4 regions of the Agrobacterium sp. ES01 genome follow, and region 1 is predicted to be linked to each of the others. Evidence: riboswitches for the same ligand, from Rfam matches in the RefSeq annotation. Region 1 holds a riboswitch; each other region holds the start of a gene.
The links. A riboswitch is a leader RNA that binds a small molecule or an ion and turns the genes downstream of it on or off. The one in region 1 is predicted to bind cobalamin.
Positions count from the first base shown of each region.

Region 2: linked by a shared signal. The riboswitch ahead of ACQQ2Q_RS10040 (hypothetical protein) and the one ahead of bluB (5,6-dimethylbenzimidazole synthase) in region 1 are both predicted to bind cobalamin.
Region 3: linked by a shared signal. The riboswitch ahead of ACQQ2Q_RS02330 (ABC transporter ATP-binding protein) and the one ahead of bluB (5,6-dimethylbenzimidazole synthase) in region 1 are both predicted to bind cobalamin.
Region 4: linked by a shared signal. The riboswitch ahead of ACQQ2Q_RS08910 (aromatic ring-hydroxylating oxygenase subunit alpha) and the one ahead of bluB (5,6-dimethylbenzimidazole synthase) in region 1 are both predicted to bind cobalamin.

Region 1 is NZ_JBNQTH010000003.1:274,664-278,795, reverse strand. Features, by position in the region: gene ACQQ2Q_RS10635 (NAD+ synthase) at 1-592, shown strand, start outside; gene ACQQ2Q_RS10630 (hypothetical protein) at 589-927, shown strand; gene ACQQ2Q_RS10625 (TolB family protein) at 953-1,783, shown strand; cobalamin riboswitch at 1,829-2,025, shown strand; gene bluB (5,6-dimethylbenzimidazole synthase) at 2,071-2,760, shown strand; gene ACQQ2Q_RS10615 (DUF2865 domain-containing protein) at 2,772-3,857, opposite strand; gene ACQQ2Q_RS10610 (NADP-dependent malic enzyme) at 3,985-4,132, opposite strand, start outside.
Region 2 is NZ_JBNQTH010000003.1:153,638-157,769, reverse strand. Features, by position in the region: gene ACQQ2Q_RS10050 (hypothetical protein) at 1-17, shown strand, start outside; gene ACQQ2Q_RS10045 (acyl-CoA carboxylase subunit beta) at 121-1,653, shown strand; cobalamin riboswitch at 1,719-2,101, shown strand; gene ACQQ2Q_RS10040 (hypothetical protein) at 2,238-2,516, shown strand; gene cobU (bifunctional adenosylcobinamide kinase/adenosylcobinamide-phosphate guanylyltransferase) at 2,518-3,045, shown strand; gene cobW (cobalamin biosynthesis protein CobW) at 3,049-4,131, shown strand.
Region 3 is NZ_JBNQTH010000001.1:446,671-450,802, reverse strand. Features, by position in the region: gene ACQQ2Q_RS02340 (FecCD family ABC transporter permease) at 1-292, opposite strand, end outside; gene ACQQ2Q_RS02335 (ABC transporter substrate-binding protein) at 292-1,245, opposite strand; gene ACQQ2Q_RS02330 (ABC transporter ATP-binding protein) at 1,248-2,063, opposite strand; cobalamin riboswitch at 2,176-2,389, opposite strand; gene ACQQ2Q_RS02325 (ABC transporter ATP-binding protein) at 2,643-3,395, opposite strand; gene ACQQ2Q_RS02320 (FecCD family ABC transporter permease) at 3,389-4,132, opposite strand, start outside.
Region 4 is NZ_JBNQTH010000002.1:221,394-225,525, forward strand. Features, by position in the region: gene ACQQ2Q_RS08905 (2Fe-2S iron-sulfur cluster-binding protein) at 1-663, opposite strand, end outside; gene ACQQ2Q_RS08910 (aromatic ring-hydroxylating oxygenase subunit alpha) at 665-1,909, opposite strand; cobalamin riboswitch at 2,002-2,207, opposite strand; gene ACQQ2Q_RS08915 (hypothetical protein) at 2,510-2,884, shown strand; gene ACQQ2Q_RS08920 (PQQ-binding-like beta-propeller repeat protein) at 2,884-4,132, shown strand, end outside.

The DNA of each region.
Region 1 (4,132 bases):
CGCACTTGGCGAAATGTTCGAGGGCACGGAAAGTGGCGTGACGGAGGAAAACCTGCAAAGCCGCACGCGTGGCACGATCCTGATGGCGATCTCCAACAAGTTCGGTTCGATGGTCGTGACCACCGGCAACAAGTCGGAAATGTCGGTCGGTTATGCGACGCTTTACGGCGACATGAATGGTGGCTTCAATCCCATCAAGGACCTCTACAAGATGCAGGTCTATGCCATTTCTGCCTGGCGCAACGCGCATGTGCCGCCGGGAGCGCTTGGGCCGTCTGGGGAGGTTATCCCAGCCAATATCCTGACCAAGGCACCTTCTGCGGAACTGCGTCCCGATCAGACGGACCAGGATTCCCTGCCACCTTATCCGGTTCTGGATGACATTCTGGAATGCCTGGTGGAAAAGGAGATGTCGGTTGAAGACATCATTGCGCGGGGGCACGACGTCGCGACGGTCCACCGCATCGAGCACCTGCTTTATCTGGCGGAATACAAGCGTCGTCAGTCGGCGCCGGGCGTGAAGATCACCAAGAAGAATTTCGGCCGTGATCGGCGCTATCCGATTACGAACCGGTTCCGGGATCGTGCATGAGCGATCGTACCGAGGATCCGGGCGTTCGGACCGCGATGCCTGAATTCTCGCAGGCTGAGCGAGACTATATCTTTTCCGTCTCGGCGAGCGAAGAGCGGCGCAGCTCGCTCTTCGGTGTGGTGTCGGCCTTTGCCTATTATGCGCCGGCAATCGCCATCGGCGCCTATGGCTTATGGGACGGCGACTTCAAGGTGCTTGGCATCGGTTTCCTGACATTGGTCGCCAGTCTCGTATGGGGCTTTGCGGGCGAGTGGGGTCGCCGCAACGCGTTGCAGACGGGCGTGGCGATTGTCGTCAAGCTGCGGCGTGCGCTGGAACAGCCAACCAGTTTGTAGGCGAATTTGTTATTGGGGAGGGATTATGCGCAGTTCGGTTGAGATCTACGACATGGAGACGCGCGAGTGCGAGGTGGTCTGGCAGACAGACGATCTTGTCGAAGCGCCGAACTGGTCCCGCGACGGCGAATTCCTGATCGTCAATGGAAATGGGCTGCTCTACGCGCTGCCGCTCGGCGATGATGACGCCGAGCCCGAGCTGATCGATACCGGTCTCGCGGTCCGGCTCAATAACGACCATGGACTGTCACCCGACGGCGCATCCATTGCCTTTTCGGATGAGACGCTGTTTGGCAAGTCCTGCATCTATATTCTTGGTGATGGAGATGAGGAGCCGCGTCAGATCACTGCCAATATGCCATCCTATTGGCATGGCTGGTCACCGGACGGACGGGAACTCGCCTATTGCGGTGCGCGCGATGGTGCCTTCGACATCTATACGATTTCGGTCCGTGGTGGCACCGAACGGCGACTGACTTTCGGTGAAGGCCATAATGACGGCCCGGACTATTCGCCGGATGGCGGCTGGATCTATTTCAATTCCAGCCGTACCGGTCTGATGCAGATCTGGCGTATGCGATGCGATGGATCCGGACTGGAACAGCTGACATCGGACGGACAAGGCGATTGGTTCCCGCATCCTTCGCCCAATGGCGAGAAGGTTCTCTTTCTATCCTACGATCCGGATGTCTCCGGCCATCCTCGCGACAAGACTGTACGGCTTCGATTGATGGATGCAGATGGCGGCAATGTCGAGACGCTGTTCGAATTCTTTGGCGGGCAGGGCAGCATCAACGTGCCCAACTGGTCTCCCGACGGAACAGCATTCGCCTTTGTCCGCTATTTCCCCGAATAGACAGGCCGGTGTCGTTGCCGGCGCTTTGCGTTTGCCGTGCTTCGCGCTAAACCAACGTTGTCTGGTGCCCGCGCGAGCGGGAGAATCGGGAAGCCGGTGGAAATCCGGCGCGTGCCCAACGCTGTGAGGCTGATGCACGATCGGGAGTTTCCTGGAAACTCAGGCCACTGGTCTTGCGACCGGGAAGGCGATCGGAGCAGATGATGCCGAGCCAGAAGACCGGCCGGACACGATAGGCTTTGCCTGTGCGGACAGCAGGCGGTCGCAGCATTGTTGGGGATTTGACGATGCACGACGAACCACACGATCATTTCGTGCGGGCAGGGGCTTTTTGCGTTGAAGAACGCAACGCCGTCTACCGCGCCATCCATACCCGCCGTGATGTGCGGGATCAGTTTCTATCCGATCCATTGCCCGATGCATTGATCACTCGACTGCTGGAGGCGGCCCATGCCGCACCGTCCGTCGGGTTCATGCAGCCGTGGAATTTCCTGGTCGTGCGCGATGCTCGGATGCGGGAGGCGGTCTGGCATGCCTTCAGCCGTGCCAATGATGAAGCGGCAGAGATGTTCTCTGGAAGCCAGCGTGACAGCTATATGCAGTTGAAGCTCGAAGGCATCCGCAAGGCGCCGGTGGGAATCTGCATTACTTGCGATCCGACGCGCGGCGGTCCAGTTGTGCTCGGTCGCACGCATAATCCACGCATGGACAGCTATTCCACCGTTTGCGCCGTGCAGAACCTGTGGCTTGCGGCGCGTGCGGAAGGAGTGGGGGTCGGTTGGGTCAGTATCTTTCGCGATGCGGATTTGCGCGCGATCTTCGGCATTCCGGAACATGTCGAGATCATCGGCTGGTTCTGCCTTGGCTATGTCGACAAGCTCTATGATCAGCCGGAACTGGCGCTCAAGGGCTGGCGGCAGCGCTTGCCGCTTGAGGACCTGGTGTTCGAAGAGCGATGGCCCGATGGAGACGGCTGAGCGAATTCGCCTTATTGTACGGGTTGCGCGCCTGACAGTGCCGGGTGCTTCAGGTCGATGCTGCTTGTTTCCTTGGGAAGGAAAACCGGGCCGACCTGCCTTACGGTGCTGGTGCTCGGATCATAGGGGCGCTCCATCGGATCGATGGTGATTTTCTCAGGCGCGATTTTGTCAGGCATGGTCTTGATCGGGGTAATGGCGGAATAAGCCGCAGCGGTGCTCTGCTGACGGTTGGCGTAGCTCAGCGCCTTTTGATGGAAGGCTGTCAGGTTGCAGCCGCAGGCCTTGTCGTCACCGGTCTTGCGGTGGAGATAGGCAAAGGCGCTCGGAAGGTCGCGATAGGGCCGCCCGGTGGACGCTGAGACCATATCCGCGCTCTCCTGGCTCAGCAGGGAGTGATAGTAGAGCTCAGTCTGGGTGCCGGGGCACATATTATCGCAAAGTCCGGCATCGCGTCCGAACATGGCCGGCGTCGCGTTGGACGATATCGGAAAAAAGGCACCGTCGCAGGTGCGCACGCACATGGTTCTAAGTGTTCCGCCCTGACCCTGCAGGCTGGCACGCCACCCGTCGATTGCGTAAGAGTTGCGCATGGCGTCGTCCGGTATCCGCAACGTTCCTGCCGGCGACGAGGCCTGCTCGTCCGCCAAAGGCTGTTCTATCTCATGTCCGGGGAGCGCGTTGCAGCCGTTCTCATCCAAGGCCTTCAGCAGGCGGGCACGCAGGGAGTTGGGAATGGCGCGTCCCTCCTTCAGGCTGTCGCGCTTTTCCTCCAGAATCTGTCGGTTCTGCTGCATGCGTTCCAGTGAGGACGTCAACGTATCGCAAGAGGAATTGCCGTTTGGGCCGAAGGTGACAATGCTGGAGTTGTCGCAATGCAGGCGGCGAATATCCTGCTTTGTCTTGCGGATTTCGAATTTCTGCCGGGCAATTGCGCTGGAATAGCTTCGGATCTCGGCATTGTCGGCGCTTACTGTCTGTGGTGCCGATACCAGTCGATCCCGCAGCCTGTCACAGACCACTGTCGCGTTGGCGGCAGCAGGCAGCGCCACCAATGTGGCAATCATCAACAGCAGGGTGTCACGACCTACAATCACGTGGCTTTCCCGTTTGGCCCTATGCGTCATGCATTGTTGCAGACATCATAAGACTTTGCCGTGTTCTCGCCAACCGCCCAGCGCATTTTACGTTAACGACGGTTGGTCAGAGCGTGAAGGACGATCCTCAGTCGGGCTGAGAGGCTTCGACCACGGCAAGTGCTGCCATATTGACCACGCCGCGCGATGTGACTGATGGCGACAGGATGTGGGCCGGCATTGCAGCACCCAGCAGGATTGGGCCGACATGCAGGCCTTCCATCATGGTCTTCATC
Region 2 (4,132 bases), 120 kb from region 1:
CTGCCTGCAAACCATAGGCTGTCTCTTTCGGGTCCTAATACCAATAGCGAAGGCTGTTGCGCTTCAATCCGCAGCGTTGTCATGGTAAGCCCGCACATTCGTTGAGGATGAGGGGCTGCCATGAAGGAAATTCTCCGGGAACTTGAAGAGCGTCGCGAAAAAGCGCGGCTTGGCGGCGGACAGACGCGCATCGATGCCCAGCACAAGCGCGGCAAGCTGACTGCGCGCGAACGCATCGACATCTTTCTGGATGAGGGCTCCTTCGAGGAATTCGACATGTTCGTCGAGCACCGTTGCTCGGATTTCGGCATGGAGAATACGCGCATTTCGGGGGACGGTGTCGTCACCGGATGGGGCACGGTCAACGGCAGAACGGTCTTTGTCTTTGCCAAGGACTTTACCGTGTTCGGCGGTTCGCTGTCGGAGGCGCATGCCGAGAAGATCTGCAAGATCCAGGATATGGCGCTTAGAAACCGTGCGCCGATTATCGGGATCTATGACGCCGGCGGTGCGCGCATCCAGGAGGGTGTGGCAGCGCTTGGCGGTTATGCAGAGGTGTTCCAGCGCAATGTGCTGGCCTCTGGTGTCATTCCGCAGATTTCGGTGATCATGGGGCCCTGCGCCGGCGGTGACGTCTATTCGCCGGCCATGACCGATTTCATCTTCATGGTGCGCGATACCTCCTATATGTTCGTGACAGGCCCCGATGTGGTGAAGACCGTGACCAACGAGACGGTGACTGCGGAAGAATTGGGTGGAGCCTCTATCCACACGACCAAATCATCGATCGCCGATGGCGCCTATGAAAACGACGTGGAAGCGCTGCTGCAGGTGCGCCGGTTGATCGAGCTTCTGCCGCAGTCGAATACGGCGCCAGTTCCCGAGATCGAGTGCTTTCAGCCCGTTGACCAGACCGATACGTCTCTCGACACGCTGGTGCCTGCCAATGCCAACAAACCCTACGACATCAAGGAACTGGTCCTGAAGACGGCGGATGAAGGCGATTTCTTCGAGATCCAGGCAAGCTTCGCCAAGAATATCGTCTGTGGTTTCGGTCGCATCGAGGGGTCGACCGTCGGCTTTGTCGCCAACCAGCCAATGGTGCTGGCCGGCGTCCTTGATTCCGATGCCAGCCGCAAGGCTGCACGCTTCGTCCGCTTTTGCGATTGCTTCAACATTCCGATTGTCACCTTTGTCGATGTGCCGGGCTTTCTGCCGGGCACAGCGCAGGAATATGGCGGATTGATCAAGCATGGCGCCAAGCTGCTGTTTGCCTATGCCGAGGCGACCGTGCCGAAGCTGACTGTGATTACCCGCAAGGCCTTCGGTGGCGCTTACGATGTGATGGCGTCAAAGCATCTGCGTGGTGACATCAACTATGCCTGGCCAACGGCGCAGATCGCGGTGATGGGGGCCAAGGGTGCGGTCGAGATCATTTTCCGCAAGGATATCGCTGATCCAGACAAGATTGCCCAGCACACCAAGATGTATGAAGACCGCTTCCTGTCGCCGTTCGCGGCCGCCGAGCGTGGCTATATCGACGAGATCATCCGTCCGCAATCGACCCGCCGACGGCTGGCGCGCGGGTTGAAGATGCTGCGTAACAAGGACCTGTCCAATCCTTGGAAGAAACACGACAACATTCCTCTGTGAGCGAAGTCGTCCCCTGTCTTTTGAGGTCGCCGGTTTGATTGACTTCATTCGGCGGAACGCATAATCATGCGGGAGAATTGGATGGTTTCCGCTTCATCCTGGGATGACGCGGAGAGCAAAAGGGAATGCGACGGATGGACCCAAACAGGGCGTCCCAATCGCAGCCGACCCCGCGACTGTAGAGCGGCGAGGCTTTCTCATCCGTTTGTGCTGAAGACTGTCGAGATCGACCGCATGGTGCGGCGGCAGGTGGTCTTCCTGCAGGCGGAAAAGCCACTGAAAATGTGGTGCGAATAACCGGGGTTGGACGCCTCCTTATCTACGAATCGTCCGCCTTTCGCATCACGGTAGTTTTCGGGAAGGTGAGGGAAAGCCGTGGGCAAATGCGCGTGACTGCGCTGCGCCCGAAGCCGCGAGCCAGGAGACCTGCCGTCCTTCAGGGCCTGACGCCCGAAACTGGGGTATCTCCCCGTTGCCAGCACGGAGGTTGTCGTGGCGACATTTGGTGAAGCGCCCTTGCGGTCGCGTCTACGCTGTTGTTGCTGCCGGGAGGTCGCGTGCATTGCATGCGACATGCAAACCCGATGAAGCCTTCTGCATTGTTCAAACGCTGGACGGTCCTCTTGCTGGTCGTGGCCGCGCTGTTCTTTGCCATTCTGCCGCGCTTTATCGGTCGCAACGCCGAAGACCTGAATTCTGCCGCCGACGCGGAGGTGGAGCTACCCAATGTGGACAAGCTCCTGCCCGAGGAAGACAAGAGCAATCCCGATTTTGCCATTTCCGGCAAGGCGACCGCTAAGGATCGTACCGTGATCATCGGCAAGCCCGGCGGCCTGTTCGGCTCGTCCGACAAGGTGAATTGACGTGGCAGCGGATAAAACCAGAAATGTGACATTTGTTCTGGGTGGTGCGCGCTCCGGAAAGTCGCGTTTTGCCGAAAACATTGTCACAGATACGTGTCTGGACCGACATTACATCGCAACAGGACAGGCCTTCGATGACGAGATGCGGGCGCGCATCGCGGCCCATCGTTCGGATCGGGGTGAGGGGTGGATCACCCACGAGGCGCCACTCGAGCTGGTTGAGACGCTGACCTCGTCCAGCGCGTCACAGAATGCCGTTCTGGTCGATTGTCTGACGCTCTGGGTGTCCAATCTGATGCTGGCGGACAAGGATGTGGAGGGGCAGAGCGCCGGGCTGGCTGACTGCCTTCGCCATCTCTCAGGAGAGATCGTGATCGTTGCCAATGAAGTTGGGCTTGGGATCGTGCCGGATAATCGCATGGCGCGCAAATTTCGCGACCATGCGGGGCGGCTCAACCAGATGATCGCCGCACAAGCGGACACAGTGTATTTCGTAGCGGCCGGTTTGCCGCTGAAAATGAAGGGTTAAATCATGCTGCAGGCCAAAATTCCGGCAACCGTCATCACCGGCTTTCTCGGATCGGGAAAGACCACGATTATCCGCAACATGCTGATGAATGCCGGCGGCAAGAAGATCGCCCTCATAATCAACGAATTCGGTGATCTGGGTGTCGATGGCGATGTGCTGAAGGGCTGCGGTGCCGATAATTGCACCGAAGACGACATCATCGAGCTCACCAATGGCTGCATATGCTGCACGGTCGCCGATGACTTCATTCCGACCATGGAAAAGCTCCTGGACCGGCCAGACCGCCCCGATCACATCGTGATCGAGACATCGGGGCTTGCCTTGCCGCAGCCGCTGGTCGCGGCGTTTAACTGGCCGGGTATCAAGACGCGGGTGACGGTGGATGGCGTGGTCACGGTCGTCGATAGTGCAGCGGTCGCTGCCGGGCGCTTTGCCGATGATCACGACAAGGTGGACGCGCTTCGTGCGCTCGATGACAATCTTGACCACGAAAGCCCGATTGAGGAACTGTTCGAGGATCAGCTCACTTGCGCTGACCTGATCATACTCAACAAGGCCGATCTTCTGGAGGCCGAGGCGCTTGCCGACGTCAAGTCAAAGGTTGCCGGCCGCATTGCCCGCAAACCGTCATTGATCGAGGCCCGCCATGGCGAGGTTCCGGCACTGGTGCTTCTGGGGCTTGGTGCCGCTACGGAAGGCGACATCGACAATCGCAAGTCTCACCACGAGCTGGAGCATGCTGCGGCGCATGAGAGTGGCGACGACCATGATCATCTTCATCACCATGACCACGATGAATTCGAGAGCTTCGCGCTCACACTGCCATCGATTACCGATCCGGCAGCCTTTGCGGAGACGCTGAAGAACATCATTTCCGACCATGACATTCTGCGTCTCAAAGGGTTCATCGACGTGCCGGGCAAGCCGATGCGGCTTGTCATTCAGGCCGTGGGCACCCGCATCGACACCTATTTCGACAGGCCCTGGGCAGCCGGCGAAAAGCGCGAAACCCGGATCGTGGTCATCGGCCTGCATGACTGGGATTTCGGCGCAGTTGTCGAAGCGGTGGAAGGGGCGGCGGCTTAGC
Region 3 (4,132 bases), on a different contig from region 1:
CCGCACCCACCAGTGCCAGACTTGCCCCGATGGACGCGCCCAGCAGCGCCCGCGGTAGGCGCACCTGCCAGACGATATTGTCGCGACCGGCACTCCAGTCGGCCTCCAGGCCGGACATGCCCAGATGGCTGAGGGTGATCTTCCACACATGGGCAAGCGGAATGGCGGTCGCGCCAAAGCTCACGCCAGCCGCAATGGTCGCGACCAGAGCCAGGATCAGCGCCACCACCAGCCACGGCATCAGATGCACGATGGCGTGGCGCGGGCCGTAGATGAAATGCCGGTGGCTCATCAGCGAACCGGCGGGTTGAAGGCAGCAGCCAGCGTCTTGATGGCCTCGATATTGCGCGGGCCGGGCGTTGCCTCGGCATAGGGCAGCACCACGAAGCGATTGTTCTTCACCGCTGGGATATCCTGGAAGGCCGGATTGTCACGCATGAAGGCGATCTTCTGTTCGGCGCTCACTTCGCCGTAATCGACAACCACCACCACATCCGGATTGCGCTCGATCACGCCTTCCCAGCCAACCGTGGTCCAGCTGGTTTCCACATCGTCCATGATATTGGTGCCGCCGGCAGCCTCGATCAGCGCGGTCGGCATGGCATAGCGCCCGGCGGTAAAGGGTTTTTCCTCGCCGGAATCGTAGACAAAGACCTTGAGCGGCCCCTTGCGCTCCGGCAGATCCGCCATCGCCTCGGCGAGCTGCTGCTTGTAGCCGGCGACCAGTGTCTCGGCGCGTTCCGCCACGCCGAAGATGCGGCCAAGATTGAGAATGTCGCCATACATGTCGTCCATCGACGACTTCGACTTCTTCATGATGTGGATGCAGCTTTCGGTCAGCTCATAGACCTTGATGCCGAAGGGCGTCAGCGTGTCGGGCGTGACCTCGCCGCCCACCTTCATGCCGTAGTTCCAGCCGGCAAACAGGAAATCGGCGTCGGCACCCAGCAACACTTCCTTGGTCGGATAAGTGGGCGTCAGTTCCGGCAGGGCTGCGATGTCGGCGGTCAGCGTCTCGTCCAGCGTCTTCCAGCCGGTCACCCCGGTATAGCCGGCCATATTGCCGGTCAGACCGAGCGCCAGCATCATTTCCGTGAGGTTGACGTCGTTGGAGACGGCCCGTTTCGGTGCCGCATCGAAGGTCACCTCGCGGTCGCAGCTTTTGACCGTGACCGGAAAACCGGATGCGGCAGCCGTTGTTGCCGAAAGGGCGAGTGCGGACAGAAGCAATGGGGCGAGACGCATGATTATTTCCCTGAAATGGATGGCTGAAGATGGAATGAAAAACGCGGCCGCCCGGTGACCGGGTGACTGTCGATCACGGTTTCCACGGCAAAGGTGTCGCGGATCGCATCGGGCGTGAGCACATGGCCGGCGGCACCGAAATCGACCTGGCGGCCCCTGGCCAGCACCAGCACATGATCGGCATGGGCAGAGGCCAGCGACAGATCGTGCAGCGACACGATCACCGTGGTTGGCAGATGCGACAACAGCGCCAGGACTTCGAGCTGATGGCGGATATCCAGGTGGTTGGTGGGCTCGTCGAGAATCAGCAGGTCGGGCTTTTGCGCAAGCGCACGCGCAATCATCACCCGCTGCTTTTCGCCACCGGACAGCGAGGCGAAATTGCGCGATGCCACATGGTCGATCTTCATCAGGGACAGCGCGTCCCCGATTGCGGCATAGACCGCGTTCCGGCTCATGCCTGATAGATGGGGCGACAGCCCAAGTTCGACGATTTCGGCGACCGTCAGCCCGAAATCGGTGGCAGGTTCCTGCAAAACCGTTGCAATCCGTCGTGCGACATCGCGCGGCTGCATGTCCCACACATCGGCGCCATCCAGCAGGATACGGCCGCAAGAGGGGCGGTGATAGCGGTAAAGACAGCGCAGCAGGCTGGACTTGCCGGCGCCATTGGGCCCGACTATGGCCAGCATCCGGCCGGCCTCGACGGCAAAATCGATCTCGCAGACAAGGGACGGCCCGCGATGCGGTCCCCAGCTCAAGCCTTCGACGGCAAGCCGGGCCGGACTAGAGCCGATCAGGGACGACGGCAGTTCCATCGCAAGCCTCCACGCAAGAAGCGGGGGAGCGGGAAGAGCCTATGCGGCCGTCAACAGCAATGTGAACGTCGAACGCCATCAATCTTTCCCCTTGGCTCACCCCGGCCAGGTTTCTTCAGACATGTCGAGGGCAGGTCTCCTGACTTGCGGGTCACAGCGCCCCCGGACCTTCCCGGCCTTTCGGCCAGTGGCATTCCCGGGTGAACTCACCGCTCACAGTTGCGGGGACAGTCACGGATTTGCGCCCTTTTGGGTACGTCTCACCGTGTTCCCTTTTAATCCCCTCCAGCGCATGCCTTCGGAGAACCTTCAACGGGGATGGGTGTAATTATATTACGTCGGGACGTCAATGGGGAATTTGCGGTCGAGCGGCAACGCAAACATTGGCGGTCCCTGAACCCGTCGTCATTCCTGTGCCTACACAGGCCTCCAGCCGACGCGCATCTGCGTGCCGGGAGGGTGTGGTGCCCTACCGTGCATCGTCGAAGGGTGCTTCCCCGCGCGCCAGAGATCGCGCTCGCTGATGGAACCCGGGTCAGGTCCGGGGTGACGGCGGAAGAAGGGATTGAGGTGATGCCCTCAAACGGTCCCATCCACAATCACCAGCGGTCGCCCTTGCGTGCAGGCTTCTATCCGGGCGTGGACCTTGTAGACCTCGGCCAGCATCGCCGGCGTGATGACCTCGGCTGTCGGGCCGTCGGCCACCAGATGGCCGTTGGAGACGATCATGGTGTGGTCGCAGTAGCGCATGGCGTGGTTGAGGTCGTGAAGCGCGATCAGCACGGCCATGCCGCTTTTGCGGGCAAGGCGGTGCATATATTCCAGCACCTCGATCTGGCGGAAGAGATCGAGCGCCGAGGTCGGCTCATCCATCAGGAGGATCTTCGGCTTGCGCACCAGCGCCTGGGCAATCGCCACCAGCTGGCGCTGGCCGCCCGACAGGGCACCCAGATCGCGGAAGGCCAGATCGGCAATGCCGAGCGAGGCCAGAATGCCGTCGATTTCGGCCAGTTCATCGTCGCCAACGCGCCAGCTGCCGCCCTGCTTGGCGGCCAGAAGCACGCTTTCGTAAACGGTCAGAACCGCATTCGCGCCGGTATCCTGGGGCATGTAACAGATGGCGTTGGAGGTCGCCTCCGTGCCCGACACATGCACAACGCCATCGCCCGACAACAGGCCTGCAATGCGCTTGAACAATGTCGACTTGCCAGCCGCATTGGGGCCGATGATGGCGGTCAGTGCGCCGCCATGGATGGCACCGGTGGTGATGTCGGAGAAGATCGTGGTGCGGCCATAGCGGGCACCGATCTTTTCGAGGGAGAGGGCTACCATGCGCGCCGCCTGTTGGTGAAGATGAGCGAGAAGAAGAAGGGGACGCCGACCAGAGCCGTGATCACGCCGATCGGCAGGATTGCGCCGGGGATCAGCATTTTCGACACCACCGAGGTGGCCGACAGCATCAATGCGCCGCAGATGGCAGAGCCCGCCATGAAGAAGCGTTGATCCTCGCCGACCACCATGCGGGCGATATGCGGGCCGACCAGGCCGATAAAGCCGATCGTGCCGACAAAGGAGACCGGGATGGCCGCCAGGAGGCTGACCAAAAGCATGGTCTCCAGCCGAAGCCGCTTGACGTTGACGCCGAACGAGGCGGCCTTGTCGTCACCCAGGCGAAGCGCTGTCAGCGCCCAGGCATTGCGGGCAAAGAGCGGCAGAACGACAACGAGGATTGCACCGGTGACCGCAACCTTGCCCCAGGTGGCTTTGGTCAGCGAGCCCATGGTCCAGAACACCACGGCGGCCAGCGCCTGTTCGGATGCCAGATATTCCAGCAGCGACAAAAGCGCGTGGAAGGTGAAGACCAGGGCAATGCCGAGCAGCACGATGGTCTCCACCGTCACCCCGCGCAGTGTCGACACACCGTAGATGAACAGCGATGCCCCCATGGCCATCAGGAAGGCATTGATCGGGATCATGTACTGGGTCGCACTGGGATAGATCGCAACGCCGGTGACAAGACCGAGCGCCGCGCCAAAGCTGGCGGCCGCCGAAATGCCCAGCGTAAACGG
Region 4 (4,132 bases), on a different contig from region 1:
GTCGAGGAAGTCGGGCACCAGAAGCGAGATCTTGGCCCGGTCCACCCAACCCTTCAGGCCCGACCACAGCTGCGTGCGCTCCAGCTGCTCGACGATAAAGCCGAGCGTGAAATGCGGCATGTAGCGCGCCTTGTATTCCAGCTCCCAGCGGAAGATGATATCGTTGGGCGAGCGGGCGCAGTGGACGAAGGCGATGTCGCTGTCGGGTTCGCGGTCCGAGAGATCGCGGGTCATCGACATCATCGGTGTAATGCCGGAGCCGGCCGAGATGAACAGGTATTTGTCGCCGGGATGACGGACATAGGAAAAGTCGCCAACCGGCCCATAGGCCTTGAGTTTCATGCCCGGTTGCAGATGTTCCATCATCCAGCGTGTGCCGATGGAATCCTTCTGCGCCTTGGCCGTCACCTGAATGGTGTAGGGACGCGACGGCGTGGACGAGATCGTATAGGTGCGCATGACCGGTTCCGGCCCCACCGGCAGTTCCAGCGTGAGGAACTGACCCGGCTGGTATCGGAACCAGTGGCCCGGATGGTCAGACTTGAAGGTGAAGGTCATCACATCCGGTGTTTCCGGCGTCCAAGCGACACATTCGAGCATATGCTCCTTGTCGCTCCAGGGCCGCATTTCATCGACATGCCTGTATGTTTTGTCTTTTGCCATTTTATGCCACGACCGAGAGTGGAGCCTTGTCGCCCTGCAGGCGGTTGACCATGAAATTGGCGTACCATTCGACAAACTGCATCACGCCGCCTTCATGTTCGACGGAGTAGGGGCCGGGCTCATAGGCCGGCGAGCGGATGCCGAAGGCGTTTTCTTCAACGATGGAGCGGTCCTGGTCGTTGGTCATGTTCCACACATGGGTCAGCTTTTCGACGTCATAGTCGACGCCTTCCACCGCGTCCTTGTGAACGAGCCATGTCGTCGTGACCGCCGTCTCTTCTGCAGACAGCGGCAGCACGCGGAAGGAAATCGCATGGTCGCCGAGAATGTGGTTCCACGTGGTTGGATAGTGGAACAGCAGCATGGTGCCGATATTGGAGATGTTGACGTCGCCTGACAGCGGCTTCTTCACCGCCGGCTTGCCGTCCATGGTGTAGCTCTCCGCACCGGGGATCAGCGGCATGCGGGCAACGCGGAACTGGCCTGTCGGATCCATCAGGAACTCGCTCGGCAGCCCACCGGCTTCGCAACGGGCCCAATGCTCGGCAATGACCGGATCGTCGCCGGCGCCTTGCACGCCGGTCGCAGTCGGCGCTTCCGGATAGGTTCGGCAAAGTTCGGGATGGTTGCCGGCGCAGTGATAGCACTCGCGATTGTTTTCCCAGACGAGCTTCCAGTTGCCTTTTTCGATAATGGTCGAGCGGGCGGCAACCTTGGCTTCGGCCAGACGGTGCGGCGCCATATAGGGTTCGATACTGGCGCGCATCGGCGCAAAATCGGCAGGCTCCTGCGCAAGACAGACGAAGATATAGCCGGCTACACTCTCGCAGGCGACGGGCTTCAGGCCAAACTCTGCCTTGTCGAAGCTTTCACCCATCTGCCGGGCAAAGACCAGCGAGCCGTCGAGGTCGTAGGTCCAGTTGTGGTAGGGGCAAACCATCTTGGCCGCCGCGCCGCGCTCGGACGTGCAAACGCGATGCCCGCGATGGCGACACGTGTTGTGGAAAGCGCGAATGACGCCATCCTTGCCGCGCACGACGACCACGGGATAGTCGCCGATCTGCACGGTGAAATAATTGCCGGCGCGGGGAACCTCGCAGTCATGGCCGATAAACAGCCAGTCACGGTACCAGATGGTCTCCATGTCCAGCTTGAAAATGTCCTCATCGATATAAAAGGGCTGCTCCAGGGAGAAGCCTTCGCGGCGGTTCTTAAGTTGCCGCAAAACTGTCGTCTGCAAATCCATTTGCGCCCTCATTGATGTTCATTGGCGGACGCAGAAAAGCAATGCGGCCTCTTGGGTTTGCCGCATGTGCCCGGACCGCCCGCCGCGGCCGAAACTGACATGTCTACAAGGCTGGTTTCCGGGCTCCGGAGCTGTCCATCATGGACCATCCGACTCCTTCCCAGGCTTGTCTGCCCAGTGGCCTCCCGTCGGATTTTTCGCTCCGCCACCGTTGCGGGGGCAGCGCCGGATTTAGACCGGCTTCCCAATTCTCCGCTCCGCCTCCCTGCGGCCCGGCACCTTGGATTGAGATCATACTAGCGGCTATGCGGGGGTGCGATGCGATGGAAAGCGACATCGAGAATGCGCAATTTGAATAGTCGCTGAAAACTGTGTCCGCCCCTTGGTTGCCGTCTGGTCACGACACGGCGGCGCTTCGAACTATTTCGCTAATGTGCAAGGCGCGATGGATCCTATCGCCAAGTTGTGCGTTCACCCCAACAAGGGGTGAGTAGTGCAGACCCTGAAAACGGTCAAAACAAAGTGGTTTCGTTCAATCACACGGCGGGTGGTTGGGCACAGTTTTGCGTTTTGGGCCGTCCCAACTCGAAGAGGAAAGTCATGAACAATCCAAATTATTATTACCCATTGGGAATTTGGGTGCTTGCTGTCGGCGCTGCCCTCGGCCTTGCCGTCGCACTCTATAATTTTGTTGTCCCGCTCACGGGCGTCAACGGTTCGATCGGAGCGGGTCTGGTGGTGTTTTCCACGGCCATCATGTTGTTGGCGGCGTTGTTTTTCCCGATTTTCGGCCATGGTGCGCTGAGAAACGTCGTACGCGCATTAATAGTACTCGACATCGTCTGCACGGCAGCTGCCGGATATTTTCTGCATGAATGGTTGCTGATTGGCGCCATGGTTGTGGCCCTGATCGGTGCGATCTGGGAGATCGCCCAGCCTTCGCCTGCCGCAACGACATTTCAAGGAGCAGCATGATGAAGCGGATGAATATCGTTTTTGCAAGCGGCCTCATCCTGGCCGCATTGGGCACCGCCGCCTATGCCCAGGATACCACCCAGCCCGAAGCGCCGGCGGCTCCGTCAGCCGGCACCACACTCGAACAGGACAGCACGGCGCCAAGCGCGCCTTCGACATCCGATAGCGCCGATACGGCCGCGCCGTCTACGCCCCCGGCGCTTGCGGACGCAACGCCCAAGCCGGACCGCTATCCGGGCGTCGCCGATCCGACATTCAACACCACGCCGCGTCAGCGCACGAATATTCCGATGATGCCGAAAACGGCGACATGGGACAGTTTTCACGGACAGCTGAATGCGCAGAAATATTCTCCGCTGACCGAGATTACGACCGATAATGTCAAGGACCTGAAAAAGGTGTGGGACATGCATACCGGCGACGTGTCTGACGGCAGCGGCGGCACGCCGGCGACGGTGTGGTCGGCAACGCCCGTCTTTGCCAATGACACGCTGTATATCGGTACGCCCTTTTACCGCATTCTGGCGCTCGATCCCGCAACCGGGAAAGAGAAATGGCACTTCGATACCGATTCCACGCTGGAGGCCCTGACGCAGCCGGCGCTCAAGAATCGCGGCGTTTCCTATTGGCAATCGAAAAATCCGGTCGCCGGCGAGCCGTGCCAGAAGATCGTCTATATCGGCACCATGGATGCCCAGCTCTTTGCGGTCGATGCCGATACCGGCAAGGCCTGCGAGAAATTCGGCAATAACGGCGTTCTCGACGCCAATCAGTGGAACACCATCAATGACCGCTTCCCGTTCTCGCTGCTGCAGCCGCCAACCGTGGCCGGCAATCACGTGATCATCGGCTGGGCCGGCAAGGACTGGGCCTTTGCCGAAGCACCTCCGGGTGCGGTGTTCTCCGTCGATCCGCAGACCGGCAAACTGCAATGGTCGTTTGAGACGCTGCCGGAAGAGGTGCGGCAGAAGACCGGTACCGCCAATGTCTGGACGCATATGTCGGTCGATGAGGATCTGGGCCTGGTCTATCTGCCGGTGTCCTCGCCCTCGCCAAACTACTGGGGCGGCAATCGTACCGAGGAGATTCCCTATGCAACCTCGACGACAGCGCTCGATCTGGAAACAGGCAAGGTTGTCTGGTCGCGCCAGTGGGTCCATCACGACATCTGGGATTACGACATCAATTCCGCTCCGACACTGATGGATATCACGGTCGACGGAAAGACCATCCCGGCCCTGATGCAGG